3 regions of the Salmonella bongori NCTC 12419 genome follow, and region 1 is predicted to be linked to each of the others. Evidence: predicted binding sites of a transcription regulator. Region 1 holds the regulator's gene; each other region holds the start of a gene.

Region 1 (10,735 bases):
GAGTCCGGGTTTTCCGGCAGTTCGATAGCGTTTAGCACCAGTTGCAGCAGGTTGCCGTAGTCGCTGGTATCGCCGACCAGCACCGCGCCGAGCAGGGTTTTGTTATCTTTGCTTACGATCAGGCGTTTGTAGACTTCTTTGCTTTCGTCGAGGTAAACATAGCTACGTGCGCCGGGCGTGCGGCCATGCGCGTCGCCAATCCCGCCGACGTCAACGCCGAGCAGCTTCAGCTTGGCGCTCAGGTCCGCCCCTTCAAAGGCGTTCACGCTGCCGAGGATGTGGTCAACGGCGACCTGGGCCATTTTATAGCCTGGTGCGACCAGACCGTAAACGCGGTTGTTCCAACTGGCGCACTCGCCGATAGCGTAGATATCCGGGTCAGAGGTCTGGCAGGTGTCGTTAATCACGATCCCGCCGCGCTGCGCGACGGCCAGACCGCACTGGGTCGCCAGCTTGTCGCGGGGGCGAATACCGGTAGAGAAGACGATGAAATCGACTTCCAGCTCGCTACCGTCGGCAAAACGCATCGTTTTACGCGATTCGTTGCCTGCCTGAACGATTTCCTGGGTATTTTTGCTGGTGTGCACGCGCACGCCCATGCTTTCGATTTTACGGCGCAACTGTTCGCCGCCCATCTGATCCAGCTGTTCTGCCATCAGCATTGGCGCAAATTCAATAACGTGCGTTTCCACGCCGAGGTTTTTCAGCGCGCCAGCGGCTTCCAGCCCCAGCAGACCGCCGCCGACCACCGCCCCGCGCTTGCTGCGACGGGCGCAGGCTTCGATAGCGTTGAGGTCTTCAATGGTACGGTAAACGAAGCAATCCTGGGTTTCGGAGCCTTTAATCGGCGGGATCCACGGATAAGAGCCGGTCGCCATGATCAGCTTGTCATAATAAACGGTACGACCCGCGCTGGAGTGAATCACTTTCTCCTGACGGTTAATGGTAATTGCGCGTTCGCCAACCAGTACCTTCACGCCGTGCTTCTCGTAAAATCCTTCACGCACCAGAGAGAGCTCTTCCGCGGTGTGGTGAGAGAAGTAGGATGACAGGTGGACACGGTCATAGGCTTTACGGGGTTCTTCACAGAACACGGTAATGTCGAACAGGCTAGCGTCGGATTTATCAAGGAGATCCTCAATAAAGCGGTGGCCGACCATACCATTACCGATAATAGCGAGTCTGACTTTGCTCATTTTTGCCTCGATTTCTTTTCTATTACCGCCTACCTTAACGATTCAGCAACCCCGCTTATTGATGTAAATCAAATTCACCTTTATATACCCCTTAATAGGTATATGGCTGATTTGTCAGGATTTTTATAAGTAGTGGAATTGTCAGGTTTTTCAGGTTTGTGCAAATAACATACAAAACGAAGGGGTTTTGACGAAAAAGTACTACCTCTAAAGATGTTACGATCGACATCAAAGGTAGGAGGGGGAAGCACAGAAAAAGCCGGATGGCGGTTTCGCCTTATCCGGCCCATACTTGTCAACCGTAGGCCGGATAAGACGCATCGTGTCGCCATCCGGCAATCATTATCAATGTGCAGCCGGTGCGCTATGCTGGCGATGACGGGACACAAAGCCCAACGCAAAGCACATCACAAATACCACCGCATACAGGCCGTTAGCGGTGAGGAGCGCCGCCTGCGGGCCGCTATGCGCCACAATCGGTCCGGTGACCACAAAGGTCAGCATGGTACCGATAGTACCGCAGGTCAGAATAAAGTTGACCAGCTTAGGCGAGGCCACTTTTGTTTGCTGTGATCCCAGCGTAATGATGGAGGTATATATCGCGCTGGAGAAGAAACCCAGGGTCAAAATAAACCACGGCATATGCGCCTGAGTACCGGTAATAAACAGATACATCAGCACAGCCGCCATCCCCGCCAGCACCGTCAGGATACGTTGCAGATCAAAAAAGCGTAGGATAAAGCTGAACGCCCACATGCCGAACATATAGGACATCCAGAAATCGCTGACCAGCGCCCCGGCATCATTCAGGCTCATACCGAGACCTTTGGCGTATTCCGGCACCCAGGAGATAAAACCCAGCTGACCGAGGATGTAACACAGCGCGGCGACGGAGAGAAACAACACGCCGATGCCCCATTTTTCTTTGACTGCCGGGGTTTTGCTGGCAGGCGCATGTTTACCCAGTGCCGGGAACTCGCAGCCGAAGCTCAGAATGAAGATGGCCAGATAAACCAGGCCAATGCAGGCATAAACCCAGTACCATTCAATGCTGCGCGCCAGCAGGAAGGCGGCGACCATCGGGAAAATCATCCCCGCCATGCTGAAGAAGGAGTCGGTAAACAGCAGGCGGGAACCACGCTGACGTCCTTCATACAGTTGCGTAATCAGGAAGGTGCCAATCGACATGGTGATCCCGCTCACCAGCCCCAGCACAAACATTGCCGCAGAGAACAGCGCCAGACTATGGCTGAGCATCAGGCCAGCGACGGCCAGGACCATCAGCACAAAGCCAAAGCGCAGTTGCGTTTTCAGCGGGACGATCTCCATCAGCCAGGCATTGAGGAAAATCGAGATCAAAATCCCGGCATTCAGAAAAGTAAAAGTGTTACTCATACTGGAAACAGGCAGGTGAAAATAGTCTGCAATGTTTCCCATCACCATCCCGGTGACAATCACCAGCGCCCCGGTCAGGGCGTAGGAAAGAAAGCTGATCCATGTGAGCTTAATGCGATTGCTGTTAGTCATGTCTGGCCTTGAGTCGAAGTGAAGCGCGTGGAAGGCGCGTTAAGCGGGCAGATTTTAGGCGCTTTAGTGACGCATTTAAATAATTATTAGCAAACGTAGCAATCGTTACATTTTTTAATGTGATTCTGATCACGTTATATTGCGAATGCGTCGTAGCGTTCTGACGTTACATTTGTTTCAGATACGTAAAATTAGGTAAAGGGCTGGCCTGACCCTGGAAGGCTCTTTAGAATCACTTCACTTGCTTTATTTCTGCTCTCGTTAAGGAAATTTCATGCTCAAATCGACTCTGGCGGCTGTCGCAGCTGTTTTCGCGCTCTCTGCTCTTTCTCCCGCAGCGTTGGCGGCAAAAGGTGATCCTCATGTGCTGTTAACCACCTCCGCCGGGAATATTGAGCTGGAACTGAATAGCCAAAAAGCGCCGGTTTCTGTGAAAAACTTTGTCGATTACGTCAACAGCGGTTTCTATAACAACACCACGTTTCATCGTGTAATTCCTGGCTTTATGATTCAGGGCGGCGGTTTTAACGAGCAGATGCAGCAGAAGAAACCGAATCCGCCAATTAAGAATGAAGCTGATAACGGTCTGCGTAATACTCGCGGCACGATTGCGATGGCGCGTACCGCAGATAAAGACAGCGCCACCAGCCAGTTCTTTATTAACGTTGCGGATAATGCCTTTCTTGACCACGGCCAGCGCGACTTTGGCTATGCGGTATTTGGTAAAGTAGTAAAAGGAATGGATGTCGCCGATAAAATCTCGCAGGTGCAGACGCACGATGTCGGGCCTTATCAGAATGTGCCGACAAAACCTATCGTTATCCTTTCCGCAAAAGTCCTGCCGTAAAATATGTCTGTGCGGGTGCGAGTCGCCCGCATTTTCTCCTTGTCTCAGCGTAACCTGAAATTGCTGCTTATACTTGTGGCAAGTACAGGCATATTCAGGGAGGCCAGGTGAAGAAACTTACCGATAAACAAAAGTCACGCTTTTGGGAACAGCGGCGCAATGTTAATTTTCAGCAGAGCCGCCGTCTCGAAGGTGTTGAAAGCCCCTTAGTGACCCTGACCGCCGAAGAAGCGCTGGTGCGTCTTGACGAACTCCGGAGGCACTATGAGCGATAAATTTGGCGCAGGGCGTGATCCGTATCTCTACCCAGGGCTGGATGTGATGCGTAATCGGCTGGGGATTCATCAGGCCCAGCGACTGGCGCAAGCGGCATATGAAATGACTGCGCTGCGCGCCGCCACGATTGAACTGGGACCGCTGGTACGCGGTTTGCCCCATCTGTGCGCGATTCATCGCCAGCTTTATCAGGATATTTTCGACTGGGCAGGGCAACTGCGGGAAATGGATATCTACCAGGGAGATACTCGTTTTTGCCACTTTGCCTATATCGAAAAAGAGGGTAATGCTCTGATGCAGGATCTGGAAGCGGAGGGCTACCTGGTCGGTCTGCCACATGAAAAGTTTGTCGAGCGGCTGGCGCATTACTATTGTGAAATTAACGTACTCCACCCGTTCCGTCTGGGTAGTGGGTTGGCGCAACGCATTTTCTTTGAACAACTGGCGCTCCATGCCGGCTACGCGCTGAGTTGGCAAGGCATTGCAGTTGACACGTGGAGTCAGGCGAACCAAAGCGGCGCGATGGGTGATCTCTCCGCCTTGCAGTCGATTTTTCAGAAAGCGGTAAGCGAAGCGCGCGAAACGGAGTAAAATAGCGCGGTTCTTTTGTTCCGGAGCCGCCATGATCCTGCTTATTGACAACTATGATTCCTTTACATGGAACCTCTACCAGTATTTTTGTGAACTGGGCGCGGAAGTGCAGGTCAGACGCAATGATGCGTTGACGCTGACGCAGATTGACGCCCTGAGTCCGCAAAAAATCGTTATCTCTCCCGGACCCTGTACGCCAGATGAGGCCGGTATCTCTCTGGCGGTAATACGCCATTATGCCGGACGTATTCCGATGCTGGGCGTTTGCCTTGGTCATCAGGCGATAGCGCAGGCCTTTGGCGCGTCGGTGGTGCGGGCAGCGAAAGTGATGCACGGCAAAACATCGCCCATTGCGCATAATGGTCAGGGCGTGTTTCAGGGGGTGCCCAGTCCATTAACTGTGACACGTTACCACTCGCTGATTGTCGATCCTGTTACGCTGCCTGCTTGCTTTGAGATCACGGCCTGGAGCGAAACGCAGGAGATCATGGGGATTCGCCATCGCCAGTGGGATCTGGAAGGCGTACAGTTTCATCCGGAAAGTATTCTTAGCGAACAGGGACACGCGTTACTGGAAAATTTTCTTCAACGTTGATTAATGGTTGTCATTGAGTGATTTTTTATTCATATTTTGTGATTATAATTTCACTGAAATTTCTGCTTAACCGGGTGGTAATAATATGGCAACTGAACAAACGGCTATTACGCGCGCAACTTTTGATGAAGTGATTCTGCCTGTGTATGCACCGGCAGATTTTATTCCGGTCAAGGGTAAAGGCAGCCGCGTATGGGACCAGCAGGGCAAAGAGTATATCGATTTTGCCGGTGGTATTGCGGTAACGGCGCTGGGCCACTGCCATCCGGCATTGGTTGAGGCGCTTAAGTCTCAGGGGGAAACCTTGTGGCATACCAGTAACGTTTTTACTAATGAACCGGCTCTTTGCCTGGGTCGTAAGCTGATTGACACTACTTTTGCCGAGCGCGTACTGTTTATGAACTCCGGCACTGAAGCGAACGAAACCGCTTTTAAGCTGGCGCGTCATTATGCCTGCGTGCGCCATAGCCCGTTCAAAACGAAAATCATTGCCTTCCATAACGCCTTTCATGGCCGTTCCTTGTTTACTGTCTCTGTCGGGGGGCAACCGAAATATTCTGACGGTTTTGGTCCGAAACCCGCCGACATCATTCACGTTCCCTTCAACGATCTTCATGCGGTAGACGCTGTCATGGACGATCATACTTGTGCAGTAGTCGTCGAGCCGATTCAGGGCGAAGGAGGCGTGACCGCCGCAACGCCGGCGTTTCTACAGGGGCTGCGTGAGTTGTGCGATCGTCATCAGGCGTTGTTGGTGTTTGATGAAGTACAGTGCGGAATGGGGCGCACCGGCTCGCTGTTTGCCTATATGCACTATGGCGTCACGCCGGATATCCTCACCAGCGCTAAAGCGTTAGGCGGTGGTTTTCCAGTGAGCGCCATGCTGACCACTCAGGAGATTGCCTCGGCCTTCCATGTCGGTTCCCACGGCTCAACCTATGGCGGAAATCCGTTAGCCTGTGCGGTTGCTGGCGCGGCGTTTGATATTATTAATACACCGGAAGTGCTGAAAGGCGTTCAGGCTAAACGGCAGCGGTTTGTGCAACATTTGCAGGCTCTTGACGAGCAATTTGCTATTTTCAGTGATATTCGCGGTATGGGACTGTTAATTGGCGCGGAACTGAAGACGGAGTATAAAGGCCGGGCTCGTGATTTTCTGTACGCAGGCGCCGAGGCTGGAGTGATGGTGCTCAATGCCGGGCCTGACGTGATACGTATTGCGCCGTCATTGGTGGTGGAAGAAGCGGATATTGATGAAGGGATGCAGCGCTTTGCGCAGGCGGTAGCGAAAGTGGTTGCCTGATTACGAATCGCCGGATGGCGGCGCGAGCATTTTGTCCGACCTACGATTTAAGTGTTGTGCTATCCCGCAACCGGCGGCTTAACCATATTCCGTGATGTGGCCGCTGACGCCAGGCCATTGACGAAATGGTGTGCATGGTGTTCAGATGACCAATGATGCGCTGTAAGTGCTGCTCCAGAGTGCTCAATAAGCCCTGTGACGGCATTTCCGGCGACTCCAGAATATTGACGTCGCCAGAGCTGCCTGGCCCGTCGTACTCCAGTCGCTGCTGGCAACGTTGAATCGCAATCTCGCATGATTCCAGATAGCGCTGCGCCAGATCCGGCGTCAGCATGGTATGCTCCCGCGCCAGCGTCGTCATGGCATTGATATGCTCCACGATAAACTGGCTATGTGTCACCCACAGCTTCATATCCGACAAATAATGGGTGTTGAATCCTGGTTCCTGCATGGCCTGATTTAATGAGTTGAATAATGTATTATGCGCCTGGTTGACCCGCATTCTTTGATAAGCGAGCGGGGTTGCCTGCGGATCATTACTGAGGATCAGCCGGATAGCTTCTTGATCGGCCTCCAGCGCATCATGGGCGTTTTTACGTAATAGCCCGCTTTGCCATTGCGGCCATAGCCAGACCATGCCGCCAAAGGCGATGAGACAGCCAATAAGCGTATCGATAAAGCGCGGCACAATGAACTGCTCGCCGTTTAACGTCAGCAACTGGATGGTGTATACCGCCGTCACCGTAAAGCCAACCGTCGCCCAGCCGTAGTTTTTACGAATAATCAGATAGCTTGCCAGTGTCAGTACCAGCATGACCGTCAGTGTAATGCTTTCGGGAATGTGTAAGTGCAGCGTGACGCCGGCAATCACCAGGCCGACCAGCGTTCCGACTGAACGGTGTAATATACGTACGCGTGTCGCGCCATAACCGTTTTGGGTAACAAACAATACCGTCATCAGGATCCAGTACGGTTTGGGTAGGTGCAACGCGCTCCCCATCAGGCTGGCGATACTCATCATCACACTGATGCGTCCAGCGTTGCGTAGCGCCGGCGATTTAAGCGACAAATAATTTTTTAGCGCCGGAAGCAGCGGCAGGCGACGTTGTTTATCAGCCATCAGATCGCGAGCGTAAAGCGGGCGCTGGGTTCGCAATACGCGGGCAATTCGGCTGAAGTGCCAATAACAGAACTGGCCTACCGGGTTTTCAGGATGTTGATTGGCTATCTTTTCCAGCGCGCCAATCTGTTTTTCCATGGAGAAGCGTGTTGGCAGGCGATGATAAAGGATGTCATCAGCCAGCACACGCAGGCGGGCGGCGACCGTTTGCGCATTCCAGCGAATGACCTCTTCTGCATGGCTACGTTCTACCAGTTTCTGCACCTCCTCCGGTTGATGCAGGCTGACGGAAATGTGTTCCTGCAAATCCATTGCTTCCTGAAAAGCCCGCAACAGGCGCTTGTAATCGTGATTATTGTGCGCCGAAAGCATATGCATTTGTTGGTAACACTGAGTAATCAGATCCACCGCTTTTTGCTGGCGAACCAGCAAGGGAGGTAGCGCTTTTTCCGGGTCAATATGTTGGGTAAGCAGGCTATATTTTGCTTCGCAGTAATCGGCCAGTTCACGATATAACAAACTTAACGACTCGCGTAGCGGCTGTTCGCGCCATAGCCAGAACCACAACCAGTTAAATACGCCATACCATAACGTGCCCAGCGCATAAATAAGCAACGGCTCCCAGACCGGCATGTATCCAGCAAGGCTCAGGGTAAAGATGGCGGCAATCAGTGATGCTGGCAGTAGCCGCGCATGAAGCGGACTAATTTCCGCCGTCACGCCAAGTACCAGCGTGAGCCCGGTCAGAATCAATGGCAGGGGGACAGACTCCGCCAGCAAGAGCTGTGTTGCCAGACTGCATCCGGCGAACAGCGACGCGCCAATAATCAGACGCTTAAAAAAGCGTTTGTGCGGTGTATCCAGGCCTGCAATATTGCAGCAGGCGGGAACAAGAGAAAAGAGTAATCCCAGGTGCAACTGGCCGATTAATAAACCGACAGCCACAGGCAGGCACAGCACCAGCGTTTGCCGTAGTGCGTAATTAATCTCTGGGTGATAAATCAGTCTTCGCCACATCGATGCAAACAAAAATGGCGCATGGTAACACGCGCCATTCTGACGGAATTAACGGGTACCGTAGACGACGATGGTCTTGCCATGTGCGGAGATCAGGTTTTGATCTTCCAGCATCTTCAAAATACGGCCAACGGTTTCGCGGGAACAGCCGACGATCTGACCAATTTCCTGACGGGTGATTTTGATCTGCATCCCGTCCGGGTGCGTCATGGCATCGGGCTGTTTCGCCAGATTCAGCAGCGTCTGCGCGATCCGCCCTGTGACATCGAGGAAGGCGAGGTTACCTACTTTTTCTGAGGTGACTTGTAAGCGACGAGCCATCTGGGAAGAGAGGCGCATCAGAATATCCGGGTTTACCTGGATTAATTGGCGAAATTTTTTGTAGGAAATTTCAGCGACTTCACATGCGGTTTTTGCACGTACCCAGGCGCTGCGTTCCTGGCCTTCTTCAAACAGGCCCAATTCACCAATAAAATCACCCTGATTCAGATAAGAAAGAATCATTTCTTTCCCTTCCTCATCTTTGATCAGCACTGCCACGGAGCCTTTAACGATGTAGTACAGCGTTTCTGCTTTTTCACCCTGGTGAATCAGCGTGCTCTTTGACGGGTACTTATGAATGTGGCAATGAGACAAGAACCATTCAAGAGTCGGGTCTGTTTGCGGTTTGCCAAGCACCATGCGCGGTTATCCTCTGTTATAAGCTGTCTCCAGAGCCAGAAAAGGCACTGTCTCTGGGGTTGCAAAAATATGCTTCCCGCTACCTGGGAAGAGGGCTACGAAAATAGACTGTAGCCTGTAATGTGATGTCCTCTGCATACATGCAGTACGTCAATGTATTACTGTAGCATCTTGTCTGTTTTAGCATAGCTTTCGCCGTGTGTCTCCTGGTGTCTCGCTTCAGCATGACCCAGGTCGCCTTCCATTGCGAGTTTTGTCGTATGCGCGTAATCTTTCAGGAAAATTGAAACATTGGAGTTACGAATATGCAAGCGCGTGTAAAGTGGGTTGAAGGACTAACTTTCCTTGGTGAGTCCTCCTCCGGCCACCAGATTTTAATGGATGGTAACTCCGGTGACAAAGCGCCGAGTCCGATGGAGATGGTCTTGATGGCGGCAGGCGGATGTAGCGCTATTGATGTCGTATCGATCCTGCAGAAGGGCCGTCAGGATGTCACCAACTGCGAAGTGAAGCTGACCTCTGAGCGCCGGGAAGAGGCGCCGAGGCTGTTCACGCATATTAATTTGCATTTCATCGTTACCGGCCGCTCGCTGAAAGAGGCTGCCGTTGCCCGTGCGGTCGATCTTTCCGCCGAAAAATACTGCTCGGTGGCGCTGATGCTGGAAAAAGCAGTCAATATTACCCATTCTTATGAAGTGATTGCGGCGTAATTATCGTTGCCGGATGGCGTTGCGCATCCGGCAAAAACTGACTTTATTCGATTTTTTTGCCTTCCATTAAGCGCTGCACCAGCGGCAACATAATCAGCTCCATCGCCAGTCCCATTTTGCCGCCCGGCACCACTAAGGTATTAATATGAGAAATGAACGAGCCCTGGAGCATCGCCAGCAGCCAGGGGAAATCGATCCCTTCCAGATTACGGAAATGAATCACCACAAAACTTTCATCCAGCGATGGAATGCCTTTTGCGGAGAACGGATTTGACGTGTCGACGGTCGGTACGCGCTGAAAGTTAATATGGGTACGTGAAAACTGCGGCGTAATGTAATTGATGTAGTCGTCCATGGATCGAACCACGGAATCCATCACCGCCTCACGAGAGTGCCCGCGCTCGCTGGTGTCGCGAATCAATTTTTGAATCCACTCCAGGTTGACAATAGGTACTACGCCAACCAGGAGATCAACATGACATGCGACATCATGCTGCGGGGTCACGACGCCGCCGTGCAACCCTTCATAAAACAGGACATCGGTAGGTTCAGGAAGCGGCTGCCAGGGCGTAAACGTGCCGGGAACCTGGTTCCACGGTACGGCTTCATCATAGGTATGCAGGTATTTACGTGACTGGCCTTTTCCCGTCTGCCCGTACTCAATGAAGGTGCGTTCCAGCAGGCTGAAATCATTGGCTTCAGGCCCGAAATAGCTGATATGCCGTCCGGCGTCACGCGCTTTGCGGATCGCCATGTCCATTTCCGGGCGGGTGTAACGATGAAAACTGTCGCCTTCCACCTCGGCGGCATGCAGATTTAACTGCGCGAAAATTTTACGAAACGCGAGGCTGGTGGTGGTGGTCCCCGCGCCG
Region 2 (10,735 bases), 350 kb from region 1:
GATTTTGGGCATACAGGGAAGTTAATTTACGCTTACCTGACGTATACCGGCCTGATGCTCACGTACACCTTAATCAACATTCCCTATTGCGCTCTGGGCGGTGTCATTACAGGTAATGAACAGGATCGGCTTTCTGCGCAATCATGGCGTTTTTCCATCTCTTCCATAGCGGGTCTGGCGGTATCCGTCGGGACGCTATATTTAGTTGATTGGTTCGGTAAAAATAATCAGCAACTCGGCTATCAAATGACGATGGGGGTGATGGGCATTATTGCTGTCGTGATGCTGGTTTTATGTTTCTTTAATACGAAAGAGCGCATTACGCCAATAGCTGAATCTAACGAGTCCATAATTTCGGATCTGAAAAATCTGTGGGCGAACGATCAGTGGCGCATTGTGGCTATCATCACCTTTTTCTCCAGCATGGCAGGTGTGTTGCGGGGGGCGGCTACGATGTATTACGCCACGTATTTGATGACCGGCTCGACAGTAACGACCGCGGCCAGTACCGGAATGAAAAGCGCATTCATTACGACCAGCGTTGTCGGGTCTATACTCGGCGCAATGATCGCCGGATATTTTGCGAAGCGCTTCCGGGCCGTTTCCTTATTTAAAAATATTAATCTACTGCTGGTTCTGGTTGGTGTGATTATGTTTTTTGTTCCTCCAACCTGGCTTGACGTGGTATTTCCTCTTTATTTTATTATCGGTTTCCTGCACCAGATGTACCAGCCATTTAAATGGAACATGATGGCCAATGCCGCAGACTATGGTGAATGGAAAACGGGGCGCCGTATTACGGGGCTTTCGTTTTCAGGAAACCTTTTTATGTTGAAATTGGGAATGGCATTTGCCGGAGCGTTGGTTGGTTTCTCACTGGGTTGGTTCGGTTATCAAGCCGGTTCTGCCGTACAAACTCCACTGGCGACCACCGGGATCATCTTAATGCTAACGCTTGCGCCTTCTGCCTCTTATTTAGTGCTCTGGCTTTTATCTCTCTTTTATAAACTGGATGATAAATTTATGGCAAAAATTCAGGCAGATTTAGCGCAACGCAAGGGCGCTGTCGCTAAAGATGAAAAAGAAATCGTTACTTTTATACCTGAAAAAGTGGTGTCCTGATGATGAAGAATGCAGAAAATCCAGTCTGGTTGGCAGATAATGGTGATGGCACTTACCGTAATCCGGTTATTTACGCCGATTACTCTGACCCTGATATTGTACATGTCGCCGGAACGTATTATATGGTGGCATCCAGTTTTAACGCTATCCCTGGTATTCCGGTACTGGAATCTGTCGATTTGGTGAACTGGAAATTAATTAATCATGTCGTACCGCGGTTGCCCGCGCCTTTTTTTGATGCCGTACAACCGGGGAAGGGGATCTGGGCACCGTCTATTCGCTATCATGATGGCTATTATTGGGTTTTTTACAGTATGCCCGACCACGGCATCTTTATGTCAAAAACGAAAAACCCGCATGAGACGTGGTCGACGCCGCATTGTTTAACCACGCAAAAGGGCTGGATCGATCCCTGTCCATTTTGGGATGACGATGGCAGCGCGTGGTTGGTTCATGCTTTTGCATATAGCCGTTCGAAAATTAAACATAAGTTGCAACTATTTCGGATGTCGTTTGATGGCAAACAGTTGCTTGATGAAGGTCGTATTATTTTTGACGGGACCTGCTCGCACCCTACCATTGAGGGGCCAAAATGTTATAAACGCCATGGACTGTATTATATTTTCGCGCCTGCCGGAGGCGTTGAGCGAGGATGGCAAACGGTACTCAGAAGCGAATCGATGACCGGCCCCTGGATAGCAAAAAATGTTTTACATCAGGGGAATACGCCGGTCAACGGTCCGCATCAGGGCGGTTGGGTCGAAACATCCGCTGGCGAATGCTGGTTTATGCATTTTCAGGATAAAGGCCTTTTTGGCCGTATCGTGCATTTGCAGCCGATGCAATGGGGCGACGATGGTTGGCCCCGTTTAGGCCAGGCAACGGATAGCGGCATTGGCGAGCCTGTTTTACGCCACCCTAAAATGCAGGGGCGTAGTGATGTCGCGATCAGCGTTCCGCAAATGTCGGACCGTTTTCCGCAGGGTAAGCCTGGATTGCAATGGCAATGGCTGGCTAATCCACAAGAGGAGTGGTTGGTGCCGACAACTCAAGGTCTGACCTTGCAATGCGCGCCCGGTGGGAAACAATCGTTATATGATACGCCGCAGCTACTGCTGCAAAAATTTCCCGGTCCAGATTTTAGCGTTGAAACGAAGCTACAAACGCAGTTTGGCCATGATGGCGATGAGGCCGGGTTTGTTATTTATGGTGAGCGATTTTTCGCATTACATATCGTTCGTGAAAAGAATGAACATTATCTGAAAACAATTTTTGGCTGGAATAGCGATGATAACGTGGTCGCGTATCAGACACGTACTATTCAAAAATTGTCCAATGCGCCAACCGAACTTAAAACGACCGTCAACGAGGATGGAATATGCCGCTTCTATTGGCGTGCCGTAACAGAGGAATGGAGGTGTATCGACGACACTTTTGCCGCCGCAGCAGGAAAATGGACTGGGGCTAAGTTCGGTATTTATGCTTTGTCCGCGAAAGAACACTCGCAGAGGGGGAGGGCTTTATTTGAATACGTTCTGGTAAATAAATAGGTTTATACACTTTGTTCTTCAAGTTGCATCTTTGCTGGCTGCGTTTATTCACTCCAGTCACGTATTTCTGTCCGCGCTAGGGCTCGTTCTCTTGCCGCGTACAGAGGGCCAGCGCAAGTGCTGTTCAAAACACGAAAGCGTTTTGCGATGCAACTTAAATGATTTCGTATATATATCATAATTTCATTCTACGTCTGATAGTAATAATTTTGGGGCTGCCTATATTGGCTGCCGGGATCGACACGTATCAAATTTATCATATTACTTATTTTGTCTATGGCATTTTTAAATGGAGTATTAAATTGAAAAGCAGAAGATTAAATTATTTACTGATAATCAGTACTTTTATTCTTATTCCTGGGCTGTCAGCGCAGGCGAGAACTACCGCCACAGAACCTGCAACCAATATGACAATTTATCAATGTGCTAACGTGGTAAATACGAAACCTTTCTCAAAAATTTACTTTAGTGAACGTACACAATACCGTACCGCGAAACGTTCGTTTCTTGAGAGGCTGATGTTTTCCGGTGTGGTGTTGCAGGATGGCTGGATGAAAAATATGTACTGGAGCGTGGAAACCGATGCCGATCTTGGGGAACATTTTGACCAATGGAAAAATAGCTATCAGGAAATTGAGGTAAACAAGCCTGTACCTCTCGGGCAGTCCGATTTTTATCTCGAGCCGGGGACGGTATTCCACTGGGAACAGGCGGGATCGCGGATCGATCCCTACATTGGGATTGGCTACCATTTTGATCCCACACTGAACGCAGTATTACGCTATCGATATAATCATCAGAATCATGATGATATTACACTGGACGGCTCGTATGACGATTCTTCAGAACATCGTGTGGATTTATACTTAACAAAAGCCTTTACGCCAGATTTCCAGATCCAGTATAACCCAACGTACTACAGTAAAGTTCATTCGGATAAGTTTACTTATACCAATGGGAAGAACCATACATTACAGCACAATTTTGTTTTTACCTGGCATGCGACGCCGCGTGTTTATCCTTTTGCCGAGCTGGGCTATATGGATAAATATAAAAGAGGCAATAGTACCGAAAACGACTATCAAATCCGTTTAGGCGTGAAGTTTGATATAAATTAGTCCATTAGGCTGTTATTACTAAAATATATTGCCTGGTGTCATATAAAAAAGCCGCCGGGCTGGATATCCACGGCGGCGATATTTTTATGCTCACATGTTAATCGCGATTATTTAATCGTGAAATAACGCTGGGCATTATTGAAACAGATATCCTGAACCATGCGGCTTAGCATCGCTTCGTCATCAGGAATTTCTCCATCCTGCGCCCATTGTCCCAACAGGTTGCAGAGAATACGGCGGAAGTATTCATGGCGCGTATAAGAAAGGAAACTGCGCGAGTCGGTCAACATGCCAACGAACTGGCTTAACAGCCCCATTTGCGAAAGCTGTTCCAGCTGGCGCAGCATCCCGTCTTTCTGATCGTTAAACCACCAGCCGGAACCAAACTGCACTTTTCCGGCAATGCCCGCTCCCTGGAAGTTGCCGATCATGGTTGCCAGAACTTCGTTATCACGTGGGTTCAGGCAATAGAGGATAGTCTTGGGCAGTTCATTGGTCACATCCATACTGTCGAGCAAACGGGAGAGCGCCCAGCTAATGTTATTATCGCCAATAGAGTCAAAACCGCTATCCGGCCCCAGCAGGCGGAACATACGGGTATTATTGTTACGGATCGCGCCAATATGTAGCTGCATCACCCAGCCGCGTGCGGCATACTGACGGCCCAGCCAGACCAGTACCGCCGTGGTGAACTGGGCGATCTCAAGTTCGCTCAGCGTTTCGCCAGCCAGACGTTTACCCAGAATGGCGTCAAGCTGCGCGTCGTCGGGCACCGGCGCAAATCGCAGCGTTTCAATGCCATGATCGGACGCGCGGCAACCGCAGGCGGCGAAATGATCGAGACGGCGAGTGAGCGCCTGCCGTAAATCATCGAAACGAGTGATGCTGACATCCGCCGCCGCTTCCAGTTTACCCAGATAATCGACAAAGCCGTCCAGCTCAATTTTGAAGACTTTATCGGGGCGCCAGCTTGGCGCGACTTCAATATCAAAGCTGTTATCGGCAGTTATCTGGCGATGGTACGTCAGCGAATCAATCGGGTCGTCGGTTGTCCCTACCATCCGCACATTCATCTGCTGCATAATACCGCGTGCGGAAAACGCCGGCGTCGCCAGTTTCTCATTGCAGTGCGTCCAGATACTTTCTGCGGTATCCGGCCCGAACAGTGTTCCCGTAATGCCAAATGGACGACGTAGTTCAAGATGCGTCCAGTGATACAGCGGATTACCCAATGTTTTTGGTACGGTATTGGCCCAGGCCATATACTTTTCATAATCACTGGTCTCTTTGCCGGTGATCAGCGACTCATCCACGCCTGCGCTTCTCAGCGCCCGCCATTTATAGTGGTCGCCTTCCAGCCAGATCTGACCGAGGTTATCGAAACGGCGATCATTGGCAATTTCCTGAGGGCTTAAATGGCAGTGAAAGTCATAAATCGGCATCGACGCGGCGTACTTATGGTACAACGTGCGGGCAATGTCATTTTTAAGCAGAAAATCTTCTGTCATAAACGTAGCCATGATTAATCTCCTTACTTGCCCAGCGCTGCTACCGTGGCTTTTGCGCCATTCTGCAAGAGCTGTTGATAAGCATCGGTAACGGCTTGCACAAATTCGCGGTTCCTCGGCAGGTCGTTACCAAAAATAGACTCAATGGCGAATAACCCACGCACGCGCTCTTCCGGCGTCTGATATTGCTGATGAATCGCCTGATACTGCGCGAGCAGTGGATCGACGACATCAATGGCCTTGCCTTGCTCATCCATACCGCCAACGTAGCGCATCCATCCGGCGACGCCCAGCGTCAGATGGCGATAGTCATCGCCCTGTTGCAAATGCAGGCGTACCGGATCCAGCAGACGCTGCGGCAGTTTCTGGCTGCCATCCATCGCGATCTGCCAGGTGCGGTGTTTCAACGAGGGGTTAGTGAAACGCGTAATCAACAAATTCGCATACCCTTCCAGATCGGTGCCTTCCGGCATTGACAGCGTCGGCGCTTGTTCATCAAGCATCAACGCGAGCGCCGCGCGACGGTAATCCGGGTTAGTCATGGTGTCGGCGATGGTGTCATATCCGCCGAGATAACCCAAATAGGCGAGGAATGAGTGGCTGCCATTAAGCATACGTAGCTTCATCATCTCAAACGGCACTACGTCTGCCACAAACTGAGCGCCGACGGCGTCCCAGTCCGGGCGACCATTCACAAAATTATCTTCGATAACCCACTGGCGGAAGGGTTCACAGGCGATAGCGCAGGGATCGTAAACGCCCAACTGGTCGGCAACCAGCTGTAGTGTCTCGTCGGTGGCTGCCGGAACAATGCGGTCAACCATTGTACAGGGGAAGGTCACATTATCAGCAATCCACGCGGCGAGGGCGGTATCGCGAGCTTTCGCCAGACCGAGGACGGCAGCCTTCGCAACGTGTCCGTTTTCGCGTACGTTATCGCACGACAGCACGGTAAAGGCTTTCAAACCTTGCTCCCGGCGTAAGTTTAGCGCTTCGACAATATAGCCGATGGCGGATTTAGGTTGCTGCGGATGAGCAAGATCGTTTTGGATCAGCGGATTATTGATATCAAGCTCACCGCTGGCGGGATCGGTGCAGTAGCCTTTTTCGGTCACGGTTAATGAGACGATCGCGGTTTCCGGGCGTGCCATTGCCGCCAGAATCCCGGCATGACCGTCAAATTCAGGGTGCAGTGCTTCTTTCATTGAACCGATAATTTTCAGTTCAGTGCTTTCTGCTCCGCGTTCTGCAACGGTGTACAGTAGATTTTGCGCTTTCAGGTTCGCGATCAGCCGGGCATCGTTACCCGGCATCAGGTTCACTTCACAAATGCCCCAGTCGCTGTCGCTTTTTTCCAGTAAGTGATGGGTAAAAAGCGCCTGGTGCGCGCGGTGAAACGCGCCGCAACCCAGATGCACAATACGGGATACCAGACGTGATTTATCCCAGTTTGGGCGGGCGACGGAAACCTGGGCGGTGGCGATATTCTGTTCCATTGCAAACTCCTGTCATTCGACGTCTTCGCCCGCGATCTCCGGGGCGAGGCATGTTGCTATTGCATTGAGTAGGGGAAATCGCATGACGCGTCGCGCCATGCGAAAGAAGGTTATTTGCTAAAGAAAGCGCGCTGGATAGCCAGTTCGACGCCGCGGACTTCCGCAAGCCCTTTCAGACGGCCAATGGCAGAATAACCCGGGTTCGTTTTTTTCTTCAGATCGTCCAGCATCTGATGACCGTGGTCCGGGCGCATCGGGATCAGATCATCGCTACCTTCGGCTTTACGGCGGTGCTCTTCTTCCACAATCGCTTTAACGACTTCATACATATCCACATCGCCGTGTAAATGGGCGGCCTCATGGAAGGTTTTCGGATTCTCTTCGCGCAGCGTAGAGCGCAGATGCGTAAAGTAGATGCGCGGACCAAATTGTTTGATCATATCAACTAAATCGTTGTCAGCGCGCACGCCATAAGATCCCGTACACATGGTGAAACCATTCGCCATGCTATTGACGGTTTCCACCATCCACTGCATATCTTCAATGGTAGAAACAATGCGCGGCAGTCCGAGAATAGGGCGCGGCGGATCGTCAGGGTGAACGGCCATACGCACACCGACTTCGTCGGCAACCGGAATAATGGCTTTCAGAAAATAGGCGAAATGTTCACGCAGTTTTGCTTTATCGATATCTTTATACGTCGCCAAATGCTGACGGAACTGATCCAGCGTATAACCTTCTTCCGCACCGGGTAAACCGGCAATAATGTTGCGGGTCAAACGTGCTTTGTCTTCCTCACTCATGGCGGCAAAACGCTGACCTGCCTGGGCGATCTCTTCTGGCGTATAATCAGCTTCTGCTCCCGGACGTTTCAGGATATGCAATTCAAATGCGGCAAATTCAATCTGATCAAAACGCAGCGCTTTTGAACCATCCGGCAACACGTATTCCAGATCGGTACGTGTCCAGTCCAGCACCGGCATAAAGTTATAGCAGACCGTATAAATACCGCATTGCGCCAGATTACGCAGCGTTTGCTGATAATTTTTGATCCACAGATCGTACTGGCCGGTGTGGGTTTTGATGTCTTCGTGGATAGGTACGCTCTCTACTACTGACCACTCCAGACCCGCCTCTTCAACAATAGCTTTACGTTTCTGGATCTCGTCTATCGACCAAATTTCTCCGTTTGGGATATGGTGTAACGCCGTCACCACGCCGGTCGCGCCAGCCTGGCGTACATCTGACAGCGTTACCGGGTCGTTAGGTCCGTACCAGCGCCAGGTTTGTTTCATGTTCAGTTTCCTCTTCTTGCGATGACATCTTCGTGGTTGACCCATCGTTAGCCAACAGCGAAATGTGCTTTGTAAAACCAGTTATGGCCCCTAAATTCAACCAAAATTTTTCTCATGTCAACCTTGTTCTTTAAATTGGCTAACCAAATCACAAATATTATTAATTATGGTCTGCCAATTTTATTTGTTTGATCTGTGTCAATTTTTGATGCGCGAAAAGCATTCACCATTCAACTGGAAATGAGTTGATTTATTTATGTCGGGAATATTAAGGGCGAAGGTTACCGCCAGATTTTGACCGATCCGGATGAGGAAATATTGATTGGTCAACCAATTGTGTGATTTCAGCTTTCCCGCTACAGGTCAGACAGCGTGGAGATAATGTTTTTTAACGAGGCTTTATCATGAAGATGACAAAATTAAGATGGTGGATTATCGGTCTGGTCTGCGTAGGGACCATCGTAAACTACCTGTCCCGAAGCTCGCTTAGCGTTGCGGCGCCTGCGATGATGAAAGAGCTCCATTTTGATGAGCAGCAATATTCCTGGGTGGTAAGCGCCTTCCAGCTTTGCTATACCATTGCGCAGCCGATCACCGGCTATTTAATGGATGTCATCGGACTGAAAATCGGCTTCTTTATCTTTGCCTTGTTGTGGTCGTTAATCAACATGGCGCATGCGTTGGCCGGCGGTTGGATAAGTCTGGCATTTCTGCGTGGTTTGATGGGGCTAACCGAAGCGTCGGCGATTCCGGCCGGGATTAAAGCCAGCGCCGAATGGTTCCCGACGAAAGAACGCGGTATTGCGGGAGGCCTGTTTAATATCGGTACTTCAATTGGCGCGATGCTGGCGCCGCCGCTGGTGGTCTGGGCGATGTTGACTTTTGCCGATAGCGGCATCGGTACGGAAATGGCGTTTGTGATTACCGGTGGGATCGGCGTGCTATTCGCTATTACCTGGTTCCTGATTTATAACTCGCCAAATAAACATCCGTGGATCACCCACAAAGAGCTGCGTTATATCGAAGACGGCCAGGAAAGTTATCTCCAGGACGATAACAAAAAGCCTGCCGTTAAAGAGATTATTAAAAAGCGTAATTTCTGGGCGCTGGCGATCACCCGTTTTCTGGCGGACCCTGCCTGGGGAACGCTGAGCTTCTGGATGCCGCTGTATCTGATTAACGTTATGCATCTGCCGCTGAAAGAGATCGCGATGTTTGCCTGGCTACCGTTCCTGGCGGCGGATTTTGGCTGTGTTGCAGGTGGCTTCCTGGCGAAGTTCTTCATGGAAAAGATGCACATGACCACGATCAATGCACGCCGCTGCAGCTTTACTATCGGCGCTATTTTGATGATTTCGATCGGTTTTGTCAGTATTACGACTAACCCGTACGTTGCCATTGCATTGATGAGTATTGGTGGTTTTGCGCATCAGACGCTTTCTACTGTTGTTATCACCATGAGCGCCGATCTGTTCAAGAAAAATGAAGTGGCGACGGTGGCGGGTCTGGCTGGTTCTGCGGCATGGCTGGGGCAGTTAAGTTTTAACCTGTTTATGGGGGCATTGGTCGCCATTATCGGTTACGGTCCATTCTTTATTGCGTTAAGTCTTTTCGATATTATCGGCGCTATCATCCTGTGGGTGTTGATTAAAGATCCGGCGAAGCATAATCCGCATACGCTGGAACAGCCGCTGGCATCTCATCGCTAAATTTGTAGGGTTGCAGGCCTGATAAGCGAAGCGCCATCAGGCATTCCTGAACGTTTATCAATTGGTCATGGCCACCTTTGGGTGGCCTTTTTCCTCTTATCGGAACATAAGATTATACCGGATACTCATTTTCACATCCCCGTAATTGAGGCGATCGCCCCACATGGTGCTATCGCGCTTTACGCCCCTTTATCTGCGGCAAGAAAAATGTGCATTCCCTTTAACTGCCCTTCTTTAATACGGTAATTGATGGTCTCCGCACTCCCGGCCCTTTAATGTGGACATCGCGTTCACTGGATTCATAACCGCGGGTGGCAACGGACGCTGGTGGTCCAGATCATGGCTGAAGGATGCGTAATCCTCAGGTTGCTAAAATGCTCAACAATAAATACCACACCATTGTCAGTTTGTTGATGGCGCGTTTTAACGATGCACAGGCGAGGAGGAAGTCAGCGCGAAGATAGAGAAAGAAATGGCGGTAAGGCGACTACTGGCAATCACATAGGGTGTTTTATCGGATAGCAATGTAAATGCCCGACATGCCAGCTTTGCTACGACGCTAAGAAATATGTTAACTGGGCTATTAAAATGTAACTTTATATGCTAGCGGTAGACAAAAATACGCGTTTGTTTTAGATGGACGCTTTTTCCTTTAGTTCGCCTGATTATTTTCAAGTGATAACAATAATATTGTGATAAGCATTATCAGTTGCAGCAAAATTTTTTTTGAAATATCTATCGCACTGCCAGTGTTTATAACATTCCCGTTAACTAAATAAAGAATCAATGCCCATTATCTTTTATTCTGCAAATGTTGAGTTGTCTCACAAAAAAACGGTATGAGGTAATGATACCTATTCCACAACATCCCCAATAGACTATACGTTACTTTGAATTCTGGTTCCATGACGGGGATGTTTCGATGACACGCAATTTT
Region 3 (10,735 bases), 1.6 Mb from region 1:
CCGGAATCGTCAACATTTCCTCCCCCTCGCTATCCAGACGCGGCACCGCATTAAGCAGGCCTATCGAATACGGATGAACGGGCTGATAAAAGACATCGCGCGCCCTCCCGTATTCCATCGTTCGCCCCGCATACATCACCAGGACTTTATCGCAAATACCCGCTACCACACCCAGATCATGAGTGATCATAATGATGGCGGTATTAAATTCGCGCTTCAGTTCATTAAGCAACGTCATGATCTGCGCTTGCACAGTAACATCAAGCGCGGTGGTAGGCTCATCGGCAATAAGCAATTTCGGTCTGCACAACAACGCCATCGCAATCATCACACGTTGGCGCATTCCGCCGGAAAATTCATGCGGGTACATTTTCATACGTTTGCGCGCTTCCGGCATTTTTACTGCATCCAGCATTCTGACAGACTCTTCAAAGGCTTCCGCTTTACTCATACCTTTATGCAGCATCAGGACTTCCATTAGCTGCTCCCCAACGCGCATATAGGGATTTAGCGAAGTCATCGGGTCCTGGAAAATCATTGAAATCTGCTCCGCGCGCAGCGTATTTAGTTCGCGCTCCGGCAGATTAAGAATTTCGCGTCCGTTGAAGGTCGCAGAACCGTCGATTCGGCCATTCGTCGCCAACAATCCCATTAATGCGAACGCGGTTTGCGACTTTCCCGATCCAGACTCGCCAACAATACCTAACGTTTCTCCAGCGTGAAGCGTAAAGTTCAGATCATTGACTGCCGTTACATCGCCATCAGGCGTGGTGAACGTAACGCGAAGATCGTTTACCTCCAACAGGACTTTCGCCTGTTGCGTCACTTGGGTGACATTTGCGATTTCTGATAAGCTCATGGCCGTACTCCTTAACGATCTTTCGGGTCGAGGGCATCACGCAGGCCATCGCCAATAAAGTTAAAACAGAATAACGTCACCACAAGAAAGCCAGCCGGAAACAGCAGCAGCCACGGTGAGACTTCCATTGAGTTTGCGCCATCACTTAACAACGCTCCCCAACTGCTTAACGGTTCTTGTGTCCCTAGTCCCAGGAAACTGAGGAAAGACTCAAACAGAATCATGCTGGGCACCAGTAACGAGGCATACACCACCACCACACCCAGGACATTAGGCACTATATGGCGAATCACGATGCTGGCGGTCGATACTCCGCCAACCTGCGCGGCTTCAATGAACTCTTTACGCTTGAGACTTAAGGTTTGCCCACGCACGATACGTGCCATATCAAGCCAGGAGACCATGCCGATGGCAACGAAAATCAACAGAATGTTCTGTCCAAAGAACGTCACCAGCAAAATCACAAAGAACATAAATGGGAAAGAGTTGAGGATCTCCAGCAGACGCATCATCACGGAATCAATTTTGCCGCCCAGATACCCGGATAACGAGCCATACAGCGTTCCGACAATGACCGCCACCAGCGCGGCGGCGATACCAACCATTAGCGAGATACGCCCACCGATAGCGACACGCACCAACAGATCGCGCCCGGAAGAGTCTGTGCCGAAATAGTGACCGGAAGCCATATCCGGCGCGCTGGACATCATGCCCCAGTCCGTATCGAAATAGGTGAATTGCGACAGCATAGGTGCCACCGTCACGAATAAGGCAATCAGGATCAGGACAATGAGACTGGTTACCGCCGCACCGTTATGCATAAAGCGTCGACGGGCATCCTGCCAAAGGCTACGGCCCTCAACTTCCAGCTTTTCACTGAAATTTTCCAGCGTCTCGCTGTTTTTCTTACTTAACATCATCGCGAGCTCCAGTATCAGTAACGAATTTTCGGATCGATAACGGCATAAAGCACATCGACAATGGCGTTAAACAAAATGGTCAGCGCCCCCACTAAAATGGTCAGACTTAACACCAGCGAATAATCGCGGTTTAGCGCGCCGTTGACGAAAAGTTGCCCAATACCCGGCAAACCATAAATAGTTTCAATCACCATTGAGCCAGTAATGATGCCGACAAACGCGGGTCCCATATACGATAAAACCGGCAGCAACGCAGGTTTTAACGCATGGCGGAAGATGATTCTACGCATCGGCAATCCTTTCGCCCGTGCGGTACGAATAAAATTCGAATGCAGAACTTCAATCATTGAGCCGCGCGTAATACGAGCGATGCTGGCGATATAAGCCAGCGAAAGCGCGACCATCGGTAGGATCATAAATTTCAGCGCTCCGCCATTCCAGCCACCACCGGGCAACCAGTGCAGCGTTATCGCAAATATCATTACCAGTAATGGTGCCACCACAAAGCTGGGGATAACGACGCCTGTCATGGCAAACCCCATGACCGTGTAATCCCAGCGGGTATTTTGTTTCAACGCGGCAATCACTCCAGCGCTTACGCCAAGAATGACCGCCAGTAAAAAGGCGGCCGCGCCAAGTTTCGCCGAAACCGGGAAGCTGGCAGCAACCAGATCGTTAACCGTGTAATCTTTGTATTTAAACGATGGCCCAAAATCACCATGTGCCAGCTGCTTCAGATAGCTGAAGTACTGTGTCATGATGGGATCATTCAGATGATATTTTGCTTCAATATTGGCCAGCACTTCCGGCGGCAAAGCGCGTTCACCGGTAAAAGGGCTGCCCGGCGCAAGGCGCATCATAAAAAAGGAAATAGTAATAAGAATAAATAACGTCGGAATCGCTTCCAGACAGCGGCGTAAAATAAATTTCAACATTGCCCGTACCTTCTGGCGTGTGCCTTTACTTTTCTGCGTGACAAACTTAGCCCGGCAGGAAAAGTTATAGTGCGATGAGAAAAGACACGATGGGGCAACCACCGTTGCCCCATGCCCTGCCATTAATGTTTGATAATATACAAGTTTTTCACATAGATATTATCCAGAGGGTCTTTACCGGTATAACCACCTACCCAGGGTTTTACCAGGCGCGCGTTAACGTAGTAATACACCGGCACAATGGCAGAATCTTTATCTAACTGCTGCTCCGCTTTAGCATACAGTTCGCTGCGCTGTGCGTCGTCTGTCACCTTCAGCGTGTCGGCAATCAGCTTATCAAAAGCCGGACTCTTATAATGCGCGGTATTGTTTGAACTGTCGGACAACATGGTATTGAGGAACGAAGTGGGTTCGTTATAGTCTGCGCACCACCCAGCTCTCGCGACATCGAAGGTACCCTGATGACGAGTATCCAGGAAGGTTTTCCACTCCTGATTTTCCAGCTTCACATTGGCGCCCAAATTTTTCTTCCAGATAGACGCCACGGCAATTGCCAGTTTTTTGTGCAAATCGGAGGTATTATACAAGAGGTCAAATGTTAAGGGCTTGTCCGCCGTAAAACCAGCTTCAGCCAATAATTTCTTCGCTTCTTCATTACGTTTCTCCTGTGACCACTTGAACCACTCTGGCTCTACCAGTTTTGCACCATCAGTATACGGCGGCGTGTAGCTGTAAGCGGGCAAATCGCCCTGATTCTTAACTTTATTAACAATAATGTCGCGGTCTAACGCCAGTTTCAGCGCCGTACGTACGCGAACATCATTAAACGGCGCTTTTTGATTGTTAATTTCGTAATAATAGGTACACAAATAGGGGTCCACGCGTACTTCATTCGGGATCTCTTTTTTCAGTTTCTGGAATAATTCGATCGGCATGTTGTTGTAAGTCATATCGATCTCGCCGCTACGGTAGCGGTTCACATCCGTCACTTCTGAAGAGATAGGCAGGTAAGTCACCTGATTGATAACGGTTTTGTCGTTATCCCAGTATTGCGGGTTGCGCTCCAGCACAATACGCTCGTTCACTACCCAGCTTTTTAATTTATAGGCGCCATTAGTAATAATATTGGCCGGTTGGGTCCATTTATCGCCAAATTTTTCGACTGCTGATTTCGGCACGGGAGAAACGGAAGGGTGAACCAACAATTTGTAAAAATAAGGGACTGGCTCACTCAACGTCACCTGGAAAGTGTGATCGTCAAGGGCTTTTACCCCCAGATCGGTTGCTGGTTTTTTACCAGCGATAATGTCATCGATATTAGCGATATGTCCGTATTGCAGATAGCTGGCGTATGGCGATGCCGTATTAGGATCAGCCAACCGCTGCCAGCTGTAAACGAAATCATTGGCGGTGACGGGCGTACCATCCGACCATTTCGCGTTTTTGCGCAGGTGGAACGTCCAGACTTTAAAGTCTTTATTTTCCCATTTTTCCGCGACGCCCGGCGAAGGATGCCCTTCCACATCGCTAATTAATAAGCCTTCGAAGAGGTCGCGGTTAACGTTCGATTCAGGCACACCTTCAATTTTATGCGGATCGAGAGATTGTACTTCTGAACCATTATTACGTACCAGCGTTTGCTTGTCGGCTAACTGTACCCCTGCCGGCACGTCTGCCGCATTCGCGGCGCTGGAGGCTACGAGGGCAGTGAGTATTCCCGCTGCAATCAACTTTTTTTTCGTGATGTTGGACATTGTGTTTGTACTCCATTCATTATAATTACTGGTTTTTACCAGCCTGTTTAATCCCGTCAGGGTTCCTGTACGGCACCGGAGGCTGTGCTGCCAGGTCTGTCACTGCTTTTGCTATCACCGACTTTATTTATTTTGACGATTCATTCGATCGCCTTTCGTCGATTCGGTATGCAACGTACCTGTCCACGTCGCACGCTATCTCTGTCAAACTGCCAGATGAAAATAGTTCTCAATCATGCACAATCTTCTGCAAAAAGGTTTGGCTGGAAAGTATCAAATGCGTTTCTGAACCGCCAATTGATTTTACAAATTTGTTAAGCAATTCTCTTTTAATAAAAATTCCGCCCCCTAAAAAAGGGCATCACCATGCTAATTTTTTTATTATTTTTGTTATAAATCAATCGGATATTCAAAAACCCTGGTTTTAGTATGCCAGAGTCCCGGCTTACACCTACAAACACACACAAATTTAACAATTGAACATTATTTAGCACATTCATCTAAGAGCATGCTGAAATAACTAATAACATTTCAATAATCCTTCATCAAGCCCCAGAGAATGATGTGACAAAAATAACAGATACACCGTTTTTTACTGACGGCGCATTAATGCTAACGCGTTGATAAAGAAAAGATAAATAAAGAAATGTTATAGTAGCATTCTTTGTTATTTAGACACTGAATACTTATCAACGTAAGAAAGGTGACGTAAGATGACACAAGGCGGCCCCTTACGGGGCCGCCTGTAAAACAATGAACATAAGATTAGCTAAGCAAGCCGGGGAAAATACCTTTTATTCCTGTCACAATAAATTCAATGCCAAGCGCCATTAACAATAGCCCCATGATTCGGGTAATCACGTTAATACCGGTTTGCCCTAATACGCGCACCAACCACGGAGCCATACGGAACAATCCCCAGCAGCTTAACGCGAACAACGCAATGGCGATAAAGAAACCTAAAAGGTACATCACGCTGTGGTAGCGCGTCCCCCAAACGATCGTCGAACTAATTGCTCCAGGCCCAGCCATCAACGGTAATGCCAACGGCACCACACCAACGTTTTCACGAATCGCCGTCTCTGATTTTTCTTGCTTGTTTTGTTTATCTTCACCCAGTTTCCCGCTAATCATCGACATTGCGATAGTTACCACCAGGATCCCGCCGGCGATTCTGAACGAATCAATGGAAATGCCGAAAAGTTGCAAAATGCCATCACCGAGAAACAAAGAGATCCACAATATGATGGCAACCGACAGATTGGCGGTTAAGTTGGTTTTGTTTCGCGCCACTGCCGTCTGGTAACTGGTCATACTAATGAAAACAGGAAGAATTCCCACCGGGTTGACCAATGCAAAGAGTCCGATAAAAAACTTAAAGTAAACAGGGAAATCAAAAAACGTTTGAATCACGATTAGCTCCGAAACGTTAGCCGGATGAAGTCAATATTCATTAATGATAAAAACGCGCTGAAGATACGCCTTTTAGCCGCATAGTTCACCTCTTATCTGCGCCTAATTTCATCCATTCAGCGATGTTATTAATATGTACTAATTATGCTAATGCGCTCATTATTCATGACAAAGATTTTTTAACACTCCCCCTTAAACGTTCGAATGGCCTGCTGAAAGGTGTCAGCTTTGCGTAAACTTGATTTAGATCACACAATCGCTACTCAGAAGTGAGTAATCTTGCTTACGCCACCTGGACGTAACGCGTTAGAGTTAAATGAAGCTGACGCAGAAGCTCTTTTAGTAAATCAGAGCGAAACGGACGTTAAGTAACCACCTGAAATTCAGGCATTTATACAAAGTATCGTCGATCTGTCTATACTCACGTATCGCGCAGATGATTTACTAAAAAAGTTTAACATTATCAGGAGAGCATTATGGCTGTTACTAATGTCGCTGAACTTAACGCACTCGTAGAGCGTGTAAAAAAAGCCCAGCGTGAATATGCCAGTTTCACTCAAGAACAAGTCGACAAAATCTTCCGCGCTGCCGCTCTGGCCGCTGCTGATGCCCGAATTCCGCTGGCTAAAATGGCCGTTGCTGAATCCGGTATGGGTATCGTTGAAGATAAAGTGATTAAAAACCACTTCGCTTCCGAATATATCTACAACGCCTATAAAGATGAAAAAACCTGCGGCGTGCTGTCTGAAGATGACACCTTCGGGACTATCACTATTGCAGAACCTATCGGCATTATTTGCGGTATCGTGCCAACTACTAACCCGACGTCTACTGCTATCTTCAAATCTCTGATTAGCCTGAAGACCCGTAACGCCATCATCTTCTCCCCACATCCGCGCGCTAAAGAAGCAACCAACAAAGCCGCAGATATCGTTCTGCAGGCGGCTATCGCCGCAGGCGCGCCGAAAGATCTCATCGGCTGGATCGATCAACCTTCCGTCGAGCTGTCTAACGCTCTGATGCACCACCCGGATATCAACCTGATTCTGGCAACAGGTGGCCCTGGCATGGTTAAAGCAGCGTACAGTTCCGGTAAACCAGCTATCGGCGTGGGCGCGGGCAACACCCCCGTTGTCATTGATGAAACCGCTGATATCAAACGTGCTGTCGCGTCTGTTTTGATGTCCAAAACCTTCGATAACGGCGTTATCTGTGCTTCTGAACAGTCTGTTGTTGTTGTTGATTCCGTTTATGATGCCGTTCGCGAACGTTTCGCCAGCCACGGCGGCTACATGCTGCAAGGGCAGGAGCTGAAAGCGGTTCAGGACGTCATTCTGAAAAATGGCGCGCTGAACGCCGCTATTGTTGGTCAGCCAGCATACAAAATCGCTGAACTGGCAGGTTTCTCCGTACCAGAGACCACCAAGATCCTGATTGGTGAAGTCACGATTGTTGATGAAAGCGAGCCGTTTGCCCACGAAAAACTGTCTCCGACACTGGCGATGTATCGCGCGAAAGATTTCGAAGAAGCGGTTGAGAAAGCAGAAAAACTGGTGGCGATGGGCGGTATTGGGCACACCTCTTGCCTGTACACTGACCAGGACAACCAGCAGGATCGCGTGAACTACTTCGGCCAGAAGATGAAAACCGCGCGTATCCTGATTAACACCCCGGCGTCTCAGGGTGGTATCGGTGACCTGTACAACTTCAAACTCGCACCTTCCCTGACTCTGGGTTGTGGTTCCTGGGGTGGTAACTCCATCTCCGAAAACGTTGGTCCGAAACATCTGATCAACAAGAAAACCGTTGCTAAGCGAGCTGAAAACATGTTGTGGCATAAACTTCCGAAATCTATCTACTTCCGCCGTGGATCTCTGCCTATCGCGCTGGATGAAGTGATTACCGATGGACACAAACGTGCGCTCATCGTCACTGACCGTTTCCTGTTTAACAATGGTTATGCCGATCAGATCACCTCTGTACTGAAAGCGGCTGGCGTTGAAACTGAAGTCTTCTTTGAAGTTGAAGCTGACCCAACCCTGTCTGTTGTTCGCAAAGGCGCTGAACTGGCGAATTCCTTTAAACCAGACGTGATTATTGCGCTGGGCGGCGGTTCCCCGATGGATGCTGCAAAAATCATGTGGGTAATGTACGAACATCCGGAAACCCACTTCGAAGAACTGGCGCTGCGCTTTATGGATATCCGTAAACGTATCTACAAGTTCCCGAAAATGGGCGTGAAAGCGAAAATGATCGCCGTCACCACCACTTCCGGTACTGGTTCTGAAGTAACGCCATTCGCGGTTGTGACGGATGATGCTACTGGCCAGAAATATCCGCTGGCAGACTATGCGCTGACCCCAGATATGGCGATTGTCGACGCCAACCTGGTAATGGATATGCCGAAGTCTCTGTGCGCATTCGGTGGTCTTGATGCGGTCACTCACGCGCTGGAAGCTTATGTTTCTGTACTGGCTTCAGAATTCTCTGACGGTCAGGCGCTGCAGGCACTGAAACTGCTGAAAGAAAATCTGCCGGCATCTTATCACGAAGGGTCTAAAAACCCGGTAGCCCGTGAGCGTGTTCACAGTGCAGCGACTATCGCCGGTATCGCGTTTGCTAACGCCTTCCTCGGCGTATGTCACTCTATGGCGCACAAACTGGGTTCTCAGTTCCATATTCCGCATGGCCTGGCGAATGCCCTGCTGATTTGCAACGTTATCCGCTATAACGCGAATGACAACCCAACCAAGCAAACCGCCTTCAGCCAGTACGACCGTCCGCAGGCACGCCGTCGTTATGCGGAAGTTGCTGACCATCTGGGTCTGAGCCAACCGGGCGACCGCACCGCGGCGAAAATCGAAAGGCTGCTGGGCTGGCTGGAAAGCCTGAAAGCGGAACTGGGTATTCCGAAATCTATCCGCGAAGCCGGCGTTCAGGAAGCTGACTTCCTGGCGAATGTCGACAAACTGTCTGAAGATGCTTTCGATGACCAGTGTACCGGCGCGAACCCGCGTTACCCGCTGATCTCCGAACTGAAACAGATTCTACTGGATACTTACTACGGTCGTGATTTCACCGAAGGTGAAACTGCAGCGAAGAAAGTTATCGTTGCCGCCCCGAAAGCAGAGAAAAAAGCGAAAAAATCCGCTTAATTCGTTATCCGCTTTACCCTAATAATAACGGCCTCCATGGAGGCCGTTTTTTTTGTTTACCTGTTGTCAGACGTTTGAGACGTTGTGCTTATCCAATCTACAATGCCCACGCCGCTACCCAGCAATCACCATCTGAAGAGTGAATATAAAGCGCTACAGAACGTTTTATTAGCCGATGGCTATCCTCATATCAAATATGACGGTGACGCTCCTGAATCGCCGTCAGCGAGCCCTCTTCCAGAGCTTCCTTATAATGCTTACGGCAAACCGAAACGTAACGCTCATTCCCGCCAATAACCACCTGCTCGCCTTCATTATATGGCCTTCCATCCTGGTCAAGGCGCAGAACCATACTGGCTTTACGACCGCAAAAGCAGATGGTTTTTAATTCCACCAGCTTATCTGACCACGACAGTAAGTATTGACTACCGACAAACAGCTCACCACGAAAGTCTGTTCGTAGCCCGTAGCAAAGCACCGGAATATCTAACCTGTCAACAACCTCGGATAATTGATAAACCTGTTGGCGCGTCAAAAACTGGCTTTCATCGACTAACACGCAATGTATTGCCTGCTGTGCGTTCTCGGCACAAATCTCTTCAAACAGGGATGTATTTTGGTTAAACAATTTTGCCGGCGACGACAAACCAATACGAGAGCTTACTTTACCGGCACCGAAACGATCGTCGATTTCCGCCGTATATACGACAGTACGCATCCCGCGCTCCTGATAATTGTATGAAGATTGCAGCAATGCAGTCGACTTACCCGCATTCATTGCCGAATAGTAGAAATATAGCTGTGCCATTGGCCGCAGGACCTCACCTGAGTGAAATAAAGATTGGCGGGATTGTACCATAATTTACTGGCGCGACGGCGCGACTCGCGCGCCGTCGCGTATTAAGAATTGCGCAAACATCGCTCACTATACACATTCCTACACAAATTATGCCGTTAAAATTCATCAACAATGCTTATCATCACCCACCAATATGAAAACCTTGTACTTATTGTTGCCGTTACTCATATCTGGCGCAAAGTAATAGGTGTTTCGTGTAAGGCACGCTAATACAAGAGATTGATATCCCTACAATGAGATCGTATTTCATCATGATAAAATGTGACCTGAATCCTAAATTTTTAGCGTTGAGCGATGAGTATCCCCCCTGCCAATAAGCTCTTTTTTGTGCGTCGTCTCAAGGAAAATTTAAGTTGAGATAATTAAGACGTGTACTTAATAAAGCGTAATTTTGAATTCCTTACATTCCTGGCTATTGCACAACTGAATTTATCGCTCTATTATTAGCTCAACAAACCACCCCAATATAAGTTTGAGATTACTACAATGAGCGAAGCACTTAAAATTCTGAACAACATCCGTACTCTTCGTGCGCAGGCAAGAGAATGCACTCTGGAAACGCTTGAAGAAATGCTGGAAAAATTAGAAGTTGTCGTTAACGAGCGTCGTGAAGAAGAAAGCGCTGCTGCTGCTGAAGTGGAAGAGCGTACTCGTAAACTGCAACAGTACCGTGAAATGTTAATTGCCGATGGCATTGACCCGAATGAACTGCTGAATAGCATGGCTGCCGCTAAATCCGGTACTAAAGCTAAACGCGCAGCCCGTCCAGCTAAATATAGCTATGTTGACGAAAACGGTGAAACTAAAACCTGGACTGGCCAGGGTCGTACACCGGCTGTA

The links. The regulator CRP, encoded in region 1, controls carbon source genes, mostly activating them, when cyclic AMP is high. The targets are predictions, from matches to a motif close to ATGTGANNNNNNTCACAT.
Region 2: uxuA (mannonate dehydratase) is a predicted target of CRP. The motif match lies at 8,276-8,293, and genes of this name have one in related genera.
Region 3: SBG_RS08255 (YchE family NAAT transporter) is a predicted target of CRP. The motif match lies at 6,118-6,135, and genes of this name have one in related genera.

What each region holds. Positions count from the first base shown of each region.
Region 1 is NC_015761.1:3,345,011-3,355,745, reverse strand. Features, by position in the region: gene nirB (NADPH-nitrite reductase large subunit) at 1-1,196, opposite strand, end outside; gene tsgA (MFS transporter TsgA) at 1,542-2,723, opposite strand; gene ppiA (peptidylprolyl isomerase A) at 2,998-3,570, shown strand; gene SBG_RS15990 (YhfG family protein) at 3,678-3,845, shown strand; gene SBG_RS15985 (putative adenosine monophosphate-protein transferase Fic) at 3,835-4,437, shown strand; gene pabA (aminodeoxychorismate synthase component 2) at 4,469-5,032, shown strand; gene argD (bifunctional acetylornithine/succinyldiaminopimelate transaminase) at 5,118-6,335, shown strand; gene SBG_RS15970 (YccS/YhfK family putative transporter) at 6,376-8,472, opposite strand; gene crp (cAMP-activated global transcriptional regulator CRP) at 8,521-9,153, opposite strand; gene SBG_RS15960 (OsmC family protein) at 9,459-9,863, shown strand; gene SBG_RS15955 (phosphoribulokinase) at 9,907-10,735, opposite strand, start outside.
Region 2 is NC_015761.1:2,999,317-3,010,051, reverse strand. Features, by position in the region: gene SBG_RS14140 (glycoside-pentoside-hexuronide (GPH):cation symporter) at 1-1,122, shown strand, start outside; gene SBG_RS14135 (glycoside hydrolase family 43 protein) at 1,122-2,672, shown strand; gene SBG_RS14130 (oligogalacturonate-specific porin KdgM family protein) at 2,897-3,790, shown strand; gene uxaC (glucuronate isomerase) at 3,898-5,310, opposite strand; gene SBG_RS14120 (fructuronate reductase) at 5,322-6,794, opposite strand; gene uxuA (mannonate dehydratase) at 6,905-8,089, opposite strand; gene SBG_RS14110 (MFS transporter) at 8,494-9,798, shown strand; partial or broken gene SBG_RS23205 (glucuronide uptake porin UidC) at 9,895-10,123, opposite strand; gene SBG_RS14105 (carbon-nitrogen hydrolase family protein) at 10,721-10,735, shown strand, end outside.
Region 3 is NC_015761.1:1,751,705-1,762,439, forward strand. Features, by position in the region: gene oppD (ABC transporter ATP-binding protein) at 1-859, opposite strand, end outside; gene oppC (oligopeptide ABC transporter permease OppC) at 871-1,779, opposite strand; gene oppB (oligopeptide ABC transporter permease OppB) at 1,794-2,714, opposite strand; gene oppA (oligopeptide ABC transporter substrate-binding protein OppA) at 2,837-4,468, opposite strand; gene SBG_RS08255 (YchE family NAAT transporter) at 5,234-5,881, opposite strand; gene adhE (bifunctional acetaldehyde-CoA/alcohol dehydrogenase) at 6,358-9,036, shown strand; gene tdk (thymidine kinase) at 9,227-9,844, opposite strand; gene hns (histone-like nucleoid-structuring protein H-NS) at 10,382-10,735, shown strand, end outside.